Linked DNA regions of Pigmentiphaga aceris. The protein of the gene in region 1 binds, or shares a complex with, the protein of each later gene. Links are inferred from orthologs where the notes say so. Each region holds a gene or a part of one and is shown on either strand. Other genes may lie near its edges. The genes, in order: hfq and FXN63_RS23875.

What was found.
Region 2: the proteins of hfq (region 1) and FXN63_RS23875 are in contact, whole or in part, in a crystal structure (PDB 3VU3), measured with the Escherichia coli proteins. The link is inferred for Pigmentiphaga aceris from one-to-one orthologs.

The regions. Positions count from the first base shown.
Region 1 is NZ_CP043046.1:2,168,639-2,174,626, forward strand. What follows is about bases 206-2,884. They hold hfq (RNA chaperone Hfq), read left to right. Parts: upstream 206-1,266; coding sequence 1,267-1,503; downstream 1,504-2,884. Other genes in these bases: der (ribosome biogenesis GTPase Der), read left to right, coding at 206-1,125; hflX (GTPase HflX), read left to right, coding at 1,561-2,694; hflK (FtsH protease activity modulator HflK), read left to right, coding at 2,756-2,884. In the rest of the region: more of der, read left to right, coding at 1-205; more of hflK, read left to right, coding at 2,885-4,069; protease modulator HflC, read left to right, coding at 4,085-4,975; FXN63_RS09210 (DUF2065 domain-containing protein), read left to right, coding at 4,979-5,170; FXN63_RS09215 (ATP phosphoribosyltransferase regulatory subunit), read left to right, coding at 5,384-5,988. UniProt on the Escherichia coli protein: RNA chaperone that binds small regulatory RNA (sRNAs) and mRNAs to facilitate mRNA translational regulation in response to envelope stress, environmental stress and changes in metabolite concentrations.
Region 2 is NZ_CP043046.1:5,539,111-5,550,576, forward strand. The notes cover bases 6,891-9,854. They hold FXN63_RS23875 (catalase), read left to right. Parts: upstream 6,891-7,295; coding sequence 7,296-9,413; downstream 9,414-9,854. Other genes in these bases: FXN63_RS23870 (IclR family transcriptional regulator), read left to right, coding at 6,891-7,175; FXN63_RS23880 (OmpW/AlkL family protein), read left to right, coding at 9,655-9,854. In the rest of the region: excinuclease ABC subunit UvrA, read left to right, coding at 1-656; FXN63_RS23845 (citryl-CoA lyase), read right to left, coding at 769-1,596; FXN63_RS23850 (CaiB/BaiF CoA transferase family protein), read right to left, coding at 1,593-2,795; FXN63_RS23855 (Bug family tripartite tricarboxylate transporter substrate binding protein), read right to left, coding at 2,805-3,782; FXN63_RS23860 (amidohydrolase family protein), read right to left, coding at 3,904-4,911; FXN63_RS23865 (CitMHS family transporter), read right to left, coding at 4,923-6,230; more of FXN63_RS23870, read left to right, coding at 6,423-6,890; more of FXN63_RS23880, read left to right, coding at 9,855-10,296; FXN63_RS23885 (KpsF/GutQ family sugar-phosphate isomerase), read left to right, coding at 10,798-11,466.

The DNA.
Region 1 (5,988 bases):
GTCGGTCTGACCGGCCATGACCGTGAAATCGCCGATCGGCTGCGCAAGTCGGGTCGCAGTGTGCTGCTGGCCGTGAACAAGGCCGAAGGCATGCAGCACGCATCCGCCTCGGCTGAGTTCTACAAGCTCGGCTTGGGTGAACCGCACCCGATTTCGTCTGCGCACGGTGACGGTGTGGTTGACCTCATCAATGAGGCCTTGCTTGAGTTCTATCCGGAAGAGCCGGAAGAAGAAGTGCCGGAGAACGGCTACATCATCGAACCGGAAGCCCCTGCGCCCGATCTCGACGGCGAAAAGGACTTCCGTCCCGCTATCGAGCACCGCGTGCGTCTGGCGATTGTCGGCCGTCCGAACGTAGGCAAGTCCACCCTGGTGAACACCTTGCTGGGCGAAGAGCGTGTCATCGCCTTCGACCAGCCGGGCACCACGCGCGACGCCATTGAAATCGAATTCGAACGCGGTGGCCGCCAGTACACCTTGATCGACACCGCTGGCCTGCGTCGTCGCGGCAAGGTCTTCGAGGCAGTCGAGAAGTTCTCCGTCATCAAGACCTTGCAGGCCGTCGAGGCCAGCAACGTAGTCTTGCTGATGCTGGATGCCCAGACCGAAATTTCGGATCAGGACGCGCACATTGCCGGCTTCGTGCTGGAAACCGGCCGGGCGCTGGTGGTGGGCGTGAACAAATGGGACGATCTGGATTCCGACCAGCGCGACCAGATCAAGCGTGATTTCGAGCGCAAGCTGCGTTTCCTGTCGTTTGCCAAGGTGCACTTCATCTCGGCGCTGAAAAACGAAGGCGTGGGCCCGCTGCTGAAGTCGGTCAACATGGCGCACGCTGCGGCATTTGCCCGTCTGTCGACGCCGAAACTGACACGCGCGCTGCAACTCGCGCTGCAAAAACAACAACCGCCGCGCAAGGGCATTTTCCGTCCGAAGATGCGTTATGCCCACCAAGGCGGGCAGAATCCGCCGCTGATCGTGATTCACGGATCGGCGTTGGACCAGATCCCGGATTCGTATCGCCGTTATCTGGAAACCACTTTCCGCAACGAGTTTTCGCTGGCAGGTACACCGCTGCGCATCGAATTCCGCGCGTCGAAAAATCCGTACAGCTCCAAGGATTGATATTGCGTGCCGCCGCCCCAAGCTGTTGAGCAAGGGGAGCGGGCACGGATTGTGCAGTGGTCACGTAGTCTCGTCCGGGAAAACCCGGTAGAGTAATCGGGCTGGCGTCCGCCAAAAACAACATACATAGGAGCCCACACGATGAGCAATAAAGGGCAATTGCTACAAGACCCGTTCCTCAACGCACTGCGTAAAGAGCATGTGCCGGTATCGATCTACCTGGTGAACGGCATCAAGCTGCAAGGTCAGATCGAGTCTTTCGATCAATACGTCGTCCTGTTGCGCAACACGGTGACCCAGATGGTTTACAAGCACGCCATCTCGACCGTCGTTCCGGCACGTCCGGTCAACTTCCAGGTAGACGCTCCTGCTGAATAATTTCGCTTGCCCGCCGCCGACCGGGGTGACGCCGGCGGCGACTGTCGAGGGCATATCATGCGTGCTGTAGTTGTCAGTATCGATTTCGGCAAGCCCGACTTCGAACCGCAAACCGAAGAATTCATCATGCTGGCAAAAGGGGCTGGCGCCGAGATCGTCGATACGATCATCGCGCGCCGTCCGCGGCCGGACGCCAAGTTGTTCGTGGGTACCGGCAAGGCCGATGAAATCGGTCTTGCCGTGCAGGCGCATGATGCCGAGATCGTGCTGGTCAATCATGCCCTGTCGCCCGGTCAGCAGCGCAATCTCGAGCGTGTATTCAATGTGCGCGTGGTCGATCGCGTGGCACTCATCCTCGACATCTTCGCGCTGCGTGCGCAAAGCCACGAAGGCAAGCTGCAGGTCGAGCTGGCCCAGCTTCAGCATCTGATGACCCGCCTGACCCGCATGTGGTCCCACCTGGAACGCCAGCGCGGCGGTATCGGCATGCGCGGTCCGGGTGAATCGCAGCTGGAAATGGACAAGCGAATCATCGGCGACAAAGTCAAGCGGCTGCACGAGCGCCTTGAACTGTTGACGCGTCAGCGCCATACCCAGCGTCGGGCGCGCGCGCGCAGCGGCACCTTGTCGGTGTCGCTGGTCGGCTATACGAATGCCGGCAAGTCGACGCTGTTCAACGCGTTCACGCGCGCTGACGTCTACGCAGCCGACCAGCTGTTCGCCACGCTCGACACCACCAGCCGGCGTATCTGGGTGGATGGGGCAGGGCAGGTCGTGGTGTCCGACACCGTCGGATTCATCCGCGAGCTTCCCCACATGCTGGTCGCCGCGTTCAAGGCGACGCTCGAGGAGACCATCAATGCCGATCTGCTGCTGCACGTGGTCGACCATTCAAGCCCGCAGCGTGACGAACAGATCTCCGAAGTGAACAAAGTGCTGAAGGAAATCGGGGCCGATCACGTGCCCTGCATTCTGGTCTATAACAAGATCGACATGGCCGGTCTCGATCCCGCAGTGGAAAGAGACGAGCATGGTACGATTTCGCGGGTATTTGTCAGCGCAAGCGAGCGCTCCGGACTCGATTTATTGCGCGGGGCAATGGTCGAGTTCAGTCAGCGCGCGGCCGTCGCCGAGGTTCCCGAAGAGGACCCGCGGTTCGACGCACGCCGTTCATCCATCAGCCCCCCCTAGTGGGGTCCGTTCCTGAGGGCGGGATTCCCGTCCGCCTCTCTGCGTACAAGAAAAGATGCTTCTGACTTCGATTTCAAGACTATTCAATCTGAACGATTCGAACTGGGGCCGCGGTGGCTCCGGCGGCAATTCCGGCAATGAACCGCCGCGTCGCCCTCCGGGCGGCGGTGGTAATAACAATAACGGCGGACCGCCGGATCTCGACGAACTCTGGCGCGATTTCAATCGCAAGCTGGGTGGCATGTTCGGCCGTAAAGGCGGTGGCAACGGGAATGGTGATGGCTCCGGCGGATCGCCGCGCTATGCGCCGCCTTCGCCGCGTCGCGCGCGTCTGGGCCTGGGTCTGGTGTTGCTGGTCATTGCCCTGATGTGGCTGGGCAGCGGCTTCTTCATCGTCCAGGAAGGTCAGGTTGCTGTCATTACGCAATTCGGCAAGTACGAGCGCACCACGCGTTCGGGCTTCCAATGGCGTCTGCCGTATCCGATCCAGGCTCACGAAACCGTGAACCTGTCGCAGTTGCGCACCATCGAAGTCGGTTTCCGCAACAACGCCCGTACCAAGGTCGGCCGTGAAGCGCTGATGCTGACCGATGACGAAAACATCGTCGATCTGCAGTTCGTGGTCCAGTACCGCCTGCGTGAAGATGGCGCACGTGCGTATCTGTTCGACCACCGCGCGCCTGACGAAGCCGTGATGCAAGCGGCCGAAACCGCCATGCGTGAAGTCGTTGGCAAGAAGCCCATGGACTTCGTGCTGTACGAAGGCCGTACCCAGGTTGCCGCTGAAGCCGTCGCACTGATGCAGCAGATCATGGATCTGTATCGCACTGGTGTGCTGATCAGCAGCGTGGCCATCCAGAATGCCCAGCCGCCGGAACAAGTGCAGGCAGCGTTCGATGACGCGGTCAAGGCCGGTCAGGATCGTGAGCGTCAGATCAACGAAGGTCAGGCTTACGCCAACGACGTCGTGCCGCGTGCCCGAGGCATGGCCTCGCGTCTGCTGCAGGAAGCCGATGGCTACAAGCAACGTGTGGTGGAAACCGCAGAGGGTGATGCAGCTCGCTTCGGCCTGGTGCTGACCGAATACCGCAAAGCCCCGCAGATCATGCGTGACCGTCTGTACCTGGACACCATGCAGCAGATCTTCACGCACACCAGCAAGATCATGGTTGATTCGCGCAGCGCCAACAATCTGTTGTATCTGCCGCTCGACAAGATCATGCAGCAAGCATCTCAGGAGTCCCTGTCCGCGGTCCGTGGCACGGGTTCGGCAAGCGTTCCGGCTCCCAGCCCATCGCTTCCGTCTACCAACGCGCCCGCACCCGAGAGCAATCGCATGCTCGACGGCCTGCGTAATCGCGACCGTACCCGCTGATAAGGAACGCCAATCATGGATCGTCTGATTCCCGCTGTAATCGGCCTGCTTATCGCGCTGGCCGCGTTGTCCTCTTGCATGTTTGTCGTCAAGGAACGCGACTACGCTGTCGTGTTCGCGCTGGGCGAGATCAAGGAAGTGATTCGCGAACCGGGCTTGTACTTCAAGCTGCCGCCGCCGTTCCAGAACATCGTCTATTTCGACAAACGCATTCTCACCATCGACAATCCGGATGCCGAACGTATCCAGACCTCGGAAAAGAAAAACTTGCTGATCGACTCGTTCGTGAAGTGGCGTATTTCCGATCCGCGCACCTTCTACGTCACCTTCGGTGGCAACGAGCGTAGCGCGCAAGAGCGTCTGTCGGCCCTGGTACGTGATGCCATGAACGCGTCGATCAATCGTCGTACCGTCAACGACGTGACCTCGAAAGAACGCGACAAGATCATGCAGGAAATCCGTACCAACGTTTCCGTACCGGCCAAGGCGCTGGGTGTGGAAATCATGGATGTGCGTCTGAAGCGTGTGGACTTCGTGCCGGAAATTTCGGAATCGGTCTATCGCCGCATGGAAGCCGAGCGCAAGCGCGTGGCCAACGAGCAGCGTTCGATCGGTGCCGCAGAAGGCGAGAAGATTCGCGCCGATGCCGACCGCCAACGTGAAGTCATCCTGGCGGAAGCTTATCGTCAAGCCCAGCAAGCCAAGGGTGAGGGCGACGGCGCTGCCTCGTCGATCTACGCCAATGCATTCGGCCAGGATCGTGATTTCTACAACTTCTACAAGAGCCTGGAAGCCTATCGGGAATCCTTCGCCAACAAGAGCGATGTCCTGGTGGTCGATCCTAGCTCGGAGTTCTTCAAGTACTTCAAGGCCCCGGGCGCAAGCTCGGCAGCACCTGCGCGTTAAGGCATGACGCTGCTTTACTGGCTCGGCGCTGCGCTGGGCCTGATGCTGGTGTTGGAAGGTTTACTGCCGTTTGCTGCGCCATCCCGGTGGCGCAGCGCGGTCAGACGCTTGGCGGAGTGCAGCGACGCACAGATCCGTTTTGGTGGTCTGACCGCCATCTTGGGAGGCCTCTTGATTTTGTGGCTTTTCGAGTAGACAATAGCGTGTAAGCCAAGGCTTGGGATTTTGCTCGCGTGTTTAGACCGCGCAGCAACCCGATCAGGCGGTTGGATGGGCTTGCACTCGATGCACCCTCACAACCGCTTTTTTTTCGTCCGCGTGTTTTGAAGCGCGGTTCCAGGTTTCTGTTTTGTACGGTTTTTACCCCGTACGCGAACACCCTTTTTCTCCAGGATATCGGTCCCGACTATGGGCAAATGGCTGTTGCCTGAAAGCTTGGCAGACATACTGCCGGCCGAGGCACGACGCATCGAAGAGTTGCGCCGTCTGCTGCTCGATCTGTATCGCACGTATGGCTATGAAATGGTCATGCCGCCGCTCGTCGAGTATCTCGATTCGTTGTTGTCGGGCAGCACCCGACACGATCTGGATCTGCGTACCTTCAAGCTGGTCGATCAATTGTCCGGTCGCTCGCTTGGCGTGCGTGCCGACATGACGCCGCAGGTCACGCGCATCGACGCGCACTTGTTGAATCGTTCGGGCGTCACGCGCCTGAGCTACTGCGGCAGTGTGCTGCATACGCGTCCGCGTGGTCTGTTCTCCACCCGCGAACCCCTGCAGATCGGCGCCGAAATCTACGGCCACGTCGGCCCCCAGGCCGATATCGAAGTCGTGCAGTTGGCGCTCGAAAGTGTCAGCCGGGCCGGCATCATTGGCGCGCGACTCGATCTGGGTCATCCGGGCGTTGTGCGCGCCTTGCTCGACGACGATCCGGCTGCCGCACCGCTGGCAGAAGACGTGTTCTCGCTGCTGCGGGACAAGGATGTCCCGGGCCTGGAACGACTGGTTGCCGC
Region 2 (11,466 bases), 3.4 Mb from region 1 along the record:
ACCCCGGCCGCTTCAGCTTCAACGTGAAGGGCGGTCGTTGCGAGTCCTGCCAGGGCGATGGCGTGGTGAAGGTGGAAATGCACTTCCTGCCCGACATCTACGTGCCTTGCGACGTGTGCCACGGCAGCCGCTACAACCGCGAAACGCTGGAAATCCGCTATCGCGGCCGCAGCATCAGCGAGGTGCTCGACCTGACCGTCGAGCAGGCGCTGACCTATTTCGACGCCGTGCCCACGATTGCCCGCAAGCTGCAGACGCTGGCCGATGTGGGTTTGGGTTATATCCGCCTGGGCCAAAGCGCCACCACGCTGTCGGGCGGCGAGGCGCAGCGGGTGAAGCTGTCGCTGGAATTGTCCAAGCGCGATACCGGGCGCACCTTGTACATCCTGGATGAACCGACCACCGGTTTGCACTTCCATGACATTGCCTTGCTGCTGAAGGTCATCAACCAGTTGGTGGAAGCCGGCAATACGGTGGTGGTGATCGAACACAATCTGGATGTGATCAAGACCGCAGACTGGGTGGTCGACATGGGCCCGGAAGGCGGCGATGGCGGTGGCCGCGTGGTGGCTCAGGGCACGCCTGAAGATATCGCTGGGTCGACTGACAGTCACACCGGCAAATATCTGGCGCAGGTAATGAAAATTCGTCAGTAAATAATGTGTGCTCGGTGTGCTCGCCTGTGGCACAGCAAACTGATGACGGCCGACAAAGCATGGTTTGTCGGCCGTTTTTCCGTGGTGAAACTGATAAAACTGATGAAGTGCCCTAGACGCGCGTGGGCACCTCACGCGCGGCCGGACCGTCATAGGTCCAGAGGTATTCACGCGGAATCGGCCCCTTGTTGCGGCCGCCCTGTCCCGTCTGTTCCCAGCCATGCGCCAGAATGCCCACCGAACGCGACAGGCAGAACAGCCCCCGCGCCAACGGTGCAGGAAAACCCAGCTCGGCATAGATGACGGCAGTTGCCCCGTCGATGTTCATGGGAATGCGCCGGCCGTCCTTGCGCGCAGCGAGTTCCGCTTCAACACCTCGCCCGATGGCCGCAAAGCGGCCGCTGACGATGCCTTCCTTGGCAGCCTCGTCGACCAGTTCCAACAACCTGGGCGCGCGTGGGTCCACGGGGTGGAAACGGTGCCCGAAACCCGCAACGAATTTTCCGTATTGCTCGATTGCCCGGTCCAGACCACCACTTACGGCGTCTTCCAAGGACGCGCCCGCTTCGTGACGGGCGGCGATGTCGAGATACATGTCCACGGCCTGCTCGCCAGCACCGCCATGCACATCGCCCAGCACATTCACCGCCGACGCCATGACGTTGTTGAGGCCCACGCCACAGGTTGACGCCATGCGCGCGATGGCGATACTGGGTGCCTGCGGACCATGATCGACGCCTGACATCAGCGCAGCATCAAGCAGCCGCCCCTCTCCTTCGCTTGGCAGTTCTCCACGCGTCATCAGCCAGATCATCTGCGCGAAGCTCACGTTGCCGATGAGGTCTTCGATGGCATAGCCGCGATAGCGGATCACACCGGGACGCATCTCGATGATGGAGGTACGCCACCAATCGCTGACGCGAGGATCGTTTGTGCTCATACCACTTTCTCCTGTTTCAGTGCCTGGATCTCAGCGTCGGAATAACCAAGTTCCGCCATGATGGCGGCGGTGTGCTCACCCAGTTGCGGAGGAGGCGTCTCGACGCTCGGTGCCTCGCCATTCAACTTGAAACCTGGGCGTACGATCCGGATGTCCCGCCCGACGCCAGGCACATCTTTGAAAGAACCGATCAGGCCACGGTCGGCAACTTGCGGGTGCTCAAGGATTTCCGGCACGGAGTAGACCGGGCCGGCGGGCACCCCGACACCCTGGAACAGTTGCCACCACGCATCGGATGTCTTGCCGGCCAAGGCTTCTTCCATCAAGGACTTCAATTCGGCACGATTCTGCAGACGTGCGCTACGTTCCGCGAAACGTGGATCCGTCACCCATTCGCGATGATCCAGCACGGCACAGACGGCTTCGAACTGCTCCTGCTTGTTCGCCGCGATATTCAGCAGGCCATCCTGGGTGCGGAAGGTGCCCGAGGGGCTGGCCGTGACGTTGTCGTTGCCCAATGGCTTGGGCTCGCGGTCTGCGATCAGGTGGTTGGACACCGCCCAGCCCATGGTTGCCATGACCGCCTCCAGCATCGACACATCGATGAATACGCCTTCGGTGCGGTTGCGGTCGGCCAGGGCGGCGGCCACGGCGAAGGCAGCGGTAAGGCCACCGATGGTGTCCGCCATCGGGTAGCCGACGCGATAAGGCGCGTTTTCCGGGGCACCGGTAATGCTCATCACGCCGGACATGCCCTGGATGATCTGGTCATACGCAGGCAGGTCACGCAGCGGCCCTTCCTGCCCGAAACCCGAGATCGCGCAGTAGATGAGTTTGGGGTTCTCTTTGAGCAGGGTTTCGTACCCCAGCTCCAGCCGCTGCATCACGCCAGGACGGTAGTTCTCCACCAGGACGTCGGCGGTCTGCACAAGCCGGCGCAGCGCCTCTTTTCCTTGCGGATGTTTAAGATCCAGCGTGATGGAGCGCTTGCCAGGATTCTGGGCAAGAAACGAGACCCCCATGTGAACGCTGTTCAGCGCCTGATCGGCACCGAGCTGGCGGGCCAGATCTCCCCCCTGACGCGCCTCGACCTTGATGACATCAGCCCCCATGTGGGCAAGCTGATGGCAGGCAAATGGTCCGGCCAGAACATTGGTCAGATCCAGCACGCGAACACCGTGCAGGGGTTTGATAGACATGATGCTTCCTTATTCAGCCTTGATGCCAGCCGACTTCACGATGGCAGCCCAGCGTGCCATTTCGGACTCGGCTTGTTGTGTTGCCTGTGCGGGAGTGTTGAGGACCGGGTGCAGGCCTTGCTCTTGCAGACGGCGCTTTCCCTCGGGGGTGCTCAGAGAGCTTGCAATCGCCTGGTTAAGCTTCTCGACGATGGGCTGCGGCGTGCCGGCGGGCACCGCGAACCCCACCCAGAAGTCCATGACAAAACTGGGCAATTGGGCTTCTTTGGCCGACGGAACGTCGGGCAGCAGCAGCGAGCGCGTATCGCTGGTCACGACCAGCGCGCGCAGCTTGCCAGACTTGATGTGAGGGAGCGCAGTGGGCAGCGAGGTGACGAGCGCCTGCACCTGGCCTCCCATGAGATCGGTAAGTACTTGGCCAGCGCCTTTGTACGGCACGTGCATGAGGTCGATACCCGCAGCGCGCTTGAACAGTTCACCGCCCAGATGGGTATTGGTGCCATTGCCGCCCGACCCATAGTTCAACAAGCCGGGCTTGGTCTTGGCCAATGCAATGAACTCCCCCACCGTCTTGGCCGGCACATCTGGATTGATCACCAGCACATGAGGCGCCGCAGCAGCCGTGATGACGTGCGAGAAATCTTTTTTACCATCGAAGGGCAGCCTGGGCAGCAACCCCGGCGCGATGGTGAAAGACATCTCCGTCGTGAGCAGCGTGTAGCCATCGGGCGCGGACCGCGCAACAGCCCCCCAGCCGACCACACCACCCCCGCCTACGCGGTTTTCCACCACCAGAGGCTGGCCCAGACTGCCTGCGATCTGACCCGACGCCAGCCGGGCAACGATGTCAGTGGTGCCGCCCACGGCGTAGGGAACGATTACGGTCACGGGCCTGCTGGGATAGGCCTGGGCGTGCGCCGTCGAGACAGCCGCCAATGAACACAAGGCGGATGCAGCGGTGAGCAAAAATCGGCGGGTGAGTTTCATGCGGATCTCCTGACTTGCGCTGTGCTATCGACCGGGATTGGTCTGTTGTTGTTGCTATGAAATTTCTCCGCGCCTTGTGCCGTTTTGCACGGGCTGCGGTTCCTGCTGTGCGTTGAATCCTTCAGCCGAGCCTGTAGACACGGCGGGCCGTGTCGTGGAACAGCGAACGTCGTTCACTGTCCGAAAAGCCCTGGGTCAGTCGCTTGAACGCATTCCACCCATTCGTAAAGCTGTACGAACCCTTGTCCACCGGAAAATTGCTTTCGAACATGCAACGCATCGGTCCGAAGGCGTCAATACAGGAGGCCATCCAGGGCCGCCAGGCATCGGCAAGCTGCCGCGAGGTGGGTGGCAACGCAGCCTTCTCAAAGCCAAATCCGTTGATGCGCATGCCCAATCCGCCGAGCTTCACAAACACGTTCGGCCGCTTGGCCAGCGCGCGCATGTGGCCCTGCCAAGACTGGAAAATCTCGTCGTCCCGTCCGGCATAGGCACCGATTCGCACGACGCCGCCGCAGTGGTTCACGATGATGGGCAGATCTGGAAATGCGTCTGCGACGTCGATGAGTTCGGGCAATTGCGGCCAGAGCAGCCAGGCGTCATAGGACAGTCCACGCACCGCCAGTGCCGCCAGCCCGGCCCGGTAAGCGGGGTCGGCCAGCAAGCCCCGAGGTGCCGCCGTCAATGGGTTCGACAAGGAACTGTCGGCGTCCCAGGTCACCAGATGACGAATGCCCCGGAACCGTCCCTGTCCGGCCACTTCATGGGCCTCCAATACCGCTTGCACGGCCGCACCGCGCCGCAGATCGGCATAACCGACGATGCCCTGCGCGAGTTGTCGCCCACCGGTTCTTGCGTTGGTGGCACTGACGACGTATTCCGTTTCGCCTACTGGCTTCAGGTGCTCCGAGCCAGTGTCTCGATACCGGGTAAGCGCCTGCATGTAGACCGTTGCTTCGATGGCATGACCCGTGCCCGCATCGGCCAGGTAATCGGCATCGAGGTAGGTCCAGCCAGGACGGTCGTAGAAATGGTGATGCGCGTCGATGATGGGAAGCGTCGGCTCCAGCGCCTCTTCTTCACCGAGGGCCAGCCAATCAGGACGAACACTCAGATAGTTCCCGCTCATGGTCAGTGTCCTCAGGCCGGGGTCGCGACGAAGGGAATCACGCCGAACAACAGCGCACCGACGATCATGGCCAGCACCAGGCCGAATACCCACAGCAACGAGGACTTCTGGTTGTCGCCGTAATTGAGGTCCAGCAACGCCACCAGCAGGTAGGTGGACGCCACGAGCGGGCTGAGCAGGTGGATGGGTTGCCCCAGCAAGGATGCCCGTGCCATCTCGGCGGCGGTGACGCCGTATGCGCTGGCGGTGTTGGCCAGAATCGGCAGGACACCGAAATAGAACGCGTCGTTCGTCAGCGCGTAGGTGGCGGGTGCGCTCAGCAAGGCGGTGGCAGGCGCCATGTACGGGCCCAGCCACGCAGGCATGATGTTGAGCAAGCCGTCGGACATGGCCTTGAGCATGCCCGTGCCGGAGAGGATGCCGGTGAAGATGCCTGCCGCGAAGATGAGCGACACCACGGCCAGCACATTGGACGCATGGGCAGCCAGACGCTCCTGCTGGTCCTTGAGATTCGGGTAGTTCAGCAGCAGCGCGATGGCGGTGGCGACGAGGAACAGCGCGGGCAGCGGCAACACGCTTTGCACCAGGCAGTAGAGCAATGCGATGGTCAGCAGCAGGTTCGGAATCATCATGGCCGGACGCCGCGTCGCCGGGGATTCGTCAGCCAGGGCAACAATGCGCTGAACCTCATCCGGGCACGTCAACACGCCAAGTCGCCGACGCTCGCGAACGCCGAACATGGCAGCCACGCCGATCTGGTAAGCAAACCCCACCAGCATGGCGGGAATGAGGGGAATGAATACCTCGGCCACGTCGATATGCATGGCAGCAGCCGCCCGCGCAGTGGGACCGCCCCAGGGCACGATGTTCATGATGCCAATCGACATCAGCAGGATCGTGGCCATGTATTGCAGGCTCACCCCCAAGCGCTTGTAGATGGGCAGCAAGGCGGCGGCACAGATGACGTAGGTGGTCGCCCCATCGCCGTCGAGCGCAACGATCGTGCTCATGATGGCCGTGCCGACCAGCAACTTCAGCGGGTCGCCCTTGACGAAGCGCACCACACGCTTGACCAGCGGATCGAACAGCCCTGCGTCGGTCATGATGCTGAAGTACAGGATGCCGAAGGTCAGCATTACCCCGGTCGGCGCAAGCTTGGTGATGCCATCGATCATCATCTTGCCGATCGCGCCGGGTGCCGCCACGACGAGCCCGAAGGCAATGGGCACCAGCGCCAGCGCAACCAGCGCCGACATCCGCCTGGTCATGATGAGCGCCATGAAGCAAACCACCATGCCGTAACCGAGCGCGAGCAACATCACCGTATCCACCTTCCATGTATGCGCGGCCGCGGAGCCAGCGTTTCACTTCCAAAAAGTACTATCTGATAGAACATCGTTCTATTTGAAAGAACTTTAATGGCGCTGCAATCTGGCCGTAAAGTCGTGAAAACCCTGAATAAAAGACCTGTGTTCTACTACGCAGAACAACAATTACCTGTGAAGGGAGTCATGAGCGACGAGGTCCTTGAAAACTCAAGTGGTGTCGCGGTCCTGGATCGCATCTTTGCGCTGCTTGCCGCCTTCGGTGCAGAAGACGAGCGGCTTACGCTGAGCGAATTGTCTCGGCGGACCGGCCTGTACAAAAGCACGGTGCTGCGGCTGCTGGGCGCGCTGGAACATGGCGGTTTCATCCGCAAACTGGATGATGGTGCCTATGCCGTCGGACCCGAACCCATGCGGTTGGCGGCGATCTACCAGCGCTCGTTCAGAATCGAATCGATCGTCGAGCCTTTGCTCGAAGAACTGAGCAAATCCCTGAGTGAAACGGCCTCGTTCTACCTTCGCATCGGGGACAAGCGTCTTGTGCTTAGCCGGGTAGAACCGGCCCGTGCGCTCCGGGTATCGATACGCGTGGGCGAAGAGTTCGATGTACATCGCGGCGCATCTGGCAAAGTGCTGCTGGCATTCGGACCAGGCGAAGGTGGCGATCCGGAAGTGCGGGCCCGTTTGTGGGCAACGTCGTACGGCGAACGCGATCCTGAAACGGCGTCGGCATCCGTACCCGTGTTCGGTGCGCTGGGAGAACTCAAAGGAGCCTTGACGGTATCAGGCCCGCTGTCTCGCCTGGGGCAACCAGCGGCGATGAGTGCCGCAGTGCTTGACCTGTTGCATACCGCGCGCCGCGCCACCATTGCGTTCGGCGGCAACCCGGCGCGCTATACGGCAACGATTGATGCGGTGATGCGTCAGCCGGCAGGTTGATACGCAAAAAGAAGGAATGGAACTTGCCCTTGTGCTGGGATGCGCTCGCATGCTCTTTCTGCGGCGGCCGCATCGTCAGCTCAAGCATAGTGCGCGAGCGGCACCCCTTACGGAGCCGACATGGCAAGAACTCCCGCTTCCCGCAGCGACAGCAATTCTCCCGCCGATGCCTACGCCAACCGCAACCCTGGCCCCGGCGGCGAAACCCACCAAACGGCCACGTCCCCTGATCAGACGCTGACGACCAACCAGGGCGCACCGATTTCTGACAACCAGAACTCGTTGAAAGCCGGTGCACGCGGGCCGACGCTGCTGGAAGACTTCATCCTGCGTGAAAAGATCACGCATTTCGACCATGAACGCATCCCCGAACGCATCGTGCACGCACGTGGGTCGGGCGCGCATGGGTATTTCCAGCCCTACGAATCCTGTGCCAAGTGGACCAAGGCGGCCTTCCTGCAAGACCCCTCGGTGCAGACGCCGGTGTTTGTGCGGTTTTCTACTGTCGCTGGCGGCGCGGGTTCAGTCGACCTGCCGCGCGATGTGCGCGGCTTTGCGGTCAAGTTCTACACATCCGAAGGCAACTTCGACCTGGTCGGAAATAACATCCCGGTGTTTTTCATCCAGGACGCGATGAAGTTCCCCGACCTGGTTCATTCGGTAAAAATGGAAGCCGACCGCGCCTTCCCGCAGGCCGCATCTGCGCATGACACCTTCTGGGACTTTGCTTCGCTCAGCCCCGAGACCACGCATATGTTGCTGTGGGCCATGTCGGACCGGGCGATTCCGCGCTCGCTGCGCATGATCGAAGGGTTTGGTGTCCACACCTTCCGCTTCATCAACGAGGCCGGCGAATCCACCTTCGTGAAATTCCACTGGCGCCCCATGCTGGGCACGGCATCGGTGTTGTGGGACGAAGCCTTGAAGATCAACGGTGCCGACAATGACTTCCACCGACGCGACCTGTGGAATGCCATCGACAGCGGCGACTTCCCGGAATGGGAGTTCTCGGTGCAGGTCTTTGACCAGGCCACTGCCGACGCCTTTGAATTCGACATTCTGGATGCGACCAAGCTGATTCCCGAAGAAGTCGTCCCGCTGACCAAGCTGGGCAAGATGGTGTTGAACCGCAACCCGGACAACTTCTTCGCAGAAACCGAGCAAGTGGCCTTCCACCCCGGCCACGTGGTGCCGGGCATCGACTTCAGCAACGACCCGCTGCTGCAAGGCCGCCTGTTCTCGTACACCGACACGCAGCTCAGCCGCCTGGGTGGCCCGAACTTCCACGAGATCCCGGTCAATCGCCCGCAGTGCCCCATGCGCAACTTCCAGCGCGACGGCCTGATGCGCATGAACAATCCGCCGGGACGCGCGAACTACGAGCCGAACAGCATCGCCCCTGAAGGTCCGCGTGAAAGCCCGCGCGGATTTCACACGGTGGCTGATCCGGTGGAAGGCGGCAAGGTGCGCGAGCGCTCGGAAACCTTCTCGGATCACTACAGCCAGGCACGCCAGTTCTTCCGCTCGCAGACTGAACCGGAACAGCAGCACATCATCAGTGCGTTTGCATTCGAGTTGGCCAAGGTTGCCATCGTGCCGATTCGCCAACGTGTGCTGGGGCATCTGCATTTGGTCGAACCGAAGCTTGGCAAAGCGGTGGAAGCAGCACTGGGCATGGAAGGTCAGGCAGAGCAGATCAAGCCCGCCAAGGCACCTATCGATCTGCCTGACTCGCCAACGCTAAGCATCATCAAGAAAGCCGTGCCGATTCTGAAGGGCCGGAAGGTGGGGGTGCTGGTGACCGACGGGGCAGACGACAAGTTGCTGGCGGATGTTCGCAGCGCAGTCGAGGCCGAAGGCGCGATGGTCGAACTGGTGGCTCCCAAAATCGGCGGCGTGAAGACGGCAGGCGGCAAGCAGTTGCCGGCGGATCACACGATCAGCGGCGGTCCCTCGGTGGTGTTCGATGCGGTGGTGCTGGCGGTATCGAAAGATGGCGTCGCTGCACTGGTGAAGGAAGCGGCTGCGGTCGAATGGGTGCAGAACGCCTTTGCGCATCTGAAGTTCATTGGCCATACCTCCACCGCCAAACCGCTGATGGACAAGGCGTCGGTGGTGCCCGATGCGGGGGTGATTGCGATTGAAGGTGGGAGCGAAGGTGGCATTGATGCCTTCATCACAGGAGCCAAGACGCATCGTCTGTGGGAACGCGAGCCGACGCTGCGCACGCCGGGTTGAACCTGGCGTAGCGTGACCCACAAGTGTTGCGAAGCGGGCTGCCCTCGTCATGCGATAAGGGCAGCCACCTACTATCAGTATTTCGGAAACTGTTGCTTCACGGCCATTGCGGCCCCGCCTGCCCCACCTGGGCACGTGGGGCCGCAGTCATTTCCACCCCACGCTTGACCTGCATCAACGCTCCACCCGGGCTGCTCTGAGAAGCTGAATGCTCATCAGAACATCTACTCCTGGAGCGATCATGATTACCCAACGCGCCCGCGCTGGCCTTCTTCTTGGTGCAGTGTTGTGCGCTGCCGCTTTCACCGCCCCCGCCCTCGCCCACGAGCAAGGTGACTGGCTGGTCAAGGCAGGCGTCTCGCAGGTTCGTCCGAAGTCGGACAATGGTTCGGCATTGAACGGGGCCATCGGCCTCGACGTGAACAACGACGTGAAGCCCAGCATCTCTGCCACCTACATGTTTACGCGCAATCTGGGCCTGGACGTGCTGGCAGCCGCCCCGTTCCGTCATGACGTGTATGGCAGCGGCGCGGTCAACGGCCAGATCGGCACCAGCAAGCAATTGCCGCCCACCGTCAGCCTGCAATGGCACTTCCTGCCCGATCAGACTTTCCAGCCCTATGTTGGCCTGGGCGTGAACTACACCCGATTCTTCTCTACCCGTGCAGTCGGCCCGCTGGCGGGCAACCATCTTGAACTGACGGATTCCTGGGGCCTGGCTGCCCAGTTCGGCGTGGACGTGAAGATCAACGATCGCTGGTTCGTGAATGCCAGCCTGCGTTACATCAAGATCGACACCGACGTGAAGTTGAACGGCACCAAGATCGGCAAGGCCGAGATCGATCCCTGGGTCACCACCATTGCCGTGGGTTATCGCTTCTGAATGCTGTGCTGACGTGATGGTGCATCTGATCTGAAGACCTGTGTGTCCACCGATCAGTTGCCCTTGATGTAGGCATCAAGCCCGCTTGCCAGCGCCGCAAAGGTCGCCATGCAACGCGGGCTTTTTCGCAAGTCCTCGCGCATCACAATCCAGGTGTCCAACGCCGGGGGCAAAGCTAGCGGGCAACACACGCACCAGCGAGTCGTTTTTGCGCGCAAGCCCCACCTGACAAGCGCCGATGCCAAAGCCCGCTCGCAACGCGGCCAGCTGTGCCGATGATCACGCCAGTGATCCTGAATGACACAGCGTTACAGAATCTGATGGGCTCGATTTCCAGGACGCCATTTGCCCAAGGAATACGGCAAACCCTAGCAGCAGTGCCAGGTAAGGCATGAACCAAGCAAGGATCATGCCCTTTGCGTCTATACTGGAAGTCACGTCGCATCGCCATTTTCCGGTGCGTAGAATCACGATTTTCCCGGACTGACTCCGCATCGACGCATGACGCCCAACCTCGCTACGCTCCCCCATCGCCCCACCGCCAATGCCGAAGACGCGCTGGCGTCGGCGCGCCGCACGCTGGCGGTCGAGGCCGAGGCAATTGCAGCGCTGGCGGAACGGCTTGACGATCATTTCACACAGGCTGCCCAGTTGCTGCTGGACTGTCAGGGGCGCGTGGTGGTCAGCGGCATCGGCAAGTCAGGCCACATTGCCCGCAAGATCGCAGCCACGCTGGCATCGACCGGCACGCCCGCCTTCTTCATGCACGCTGCCGAAGCCGTGCACGGCGATCTGGGCATGATCACCGCGCAAGACGTGGTGATCGCCATTTCCTATTCGGGTTCTGCCACTGAACTGCTGACCATCGTGCCGCAGGTCAAGCGCATGGGGGCCCGGCTGATCAGCATCACCGGCCGGCCGGAATCCGAACTTGCGCAGCTTGCCGACATTCACTTGAATGCCAACGTGACCAAAGAAGCCTGCCCGATGAACCTTGCGCCCACCGCCAGCACCACGGCGACGCTGGCCTTGGGTGACGCGCTGGCCGTGGCCTGTCTGGAAGCGCGTGGCTTTGGCGCGGAAGATTTCGCGCGCTCGCATCCGGGTGGTGCACTGGGCCGCCGTTTGCTGACCCACGTGCGCGACGTGATGCGGTCCGGGCCCGCCGTG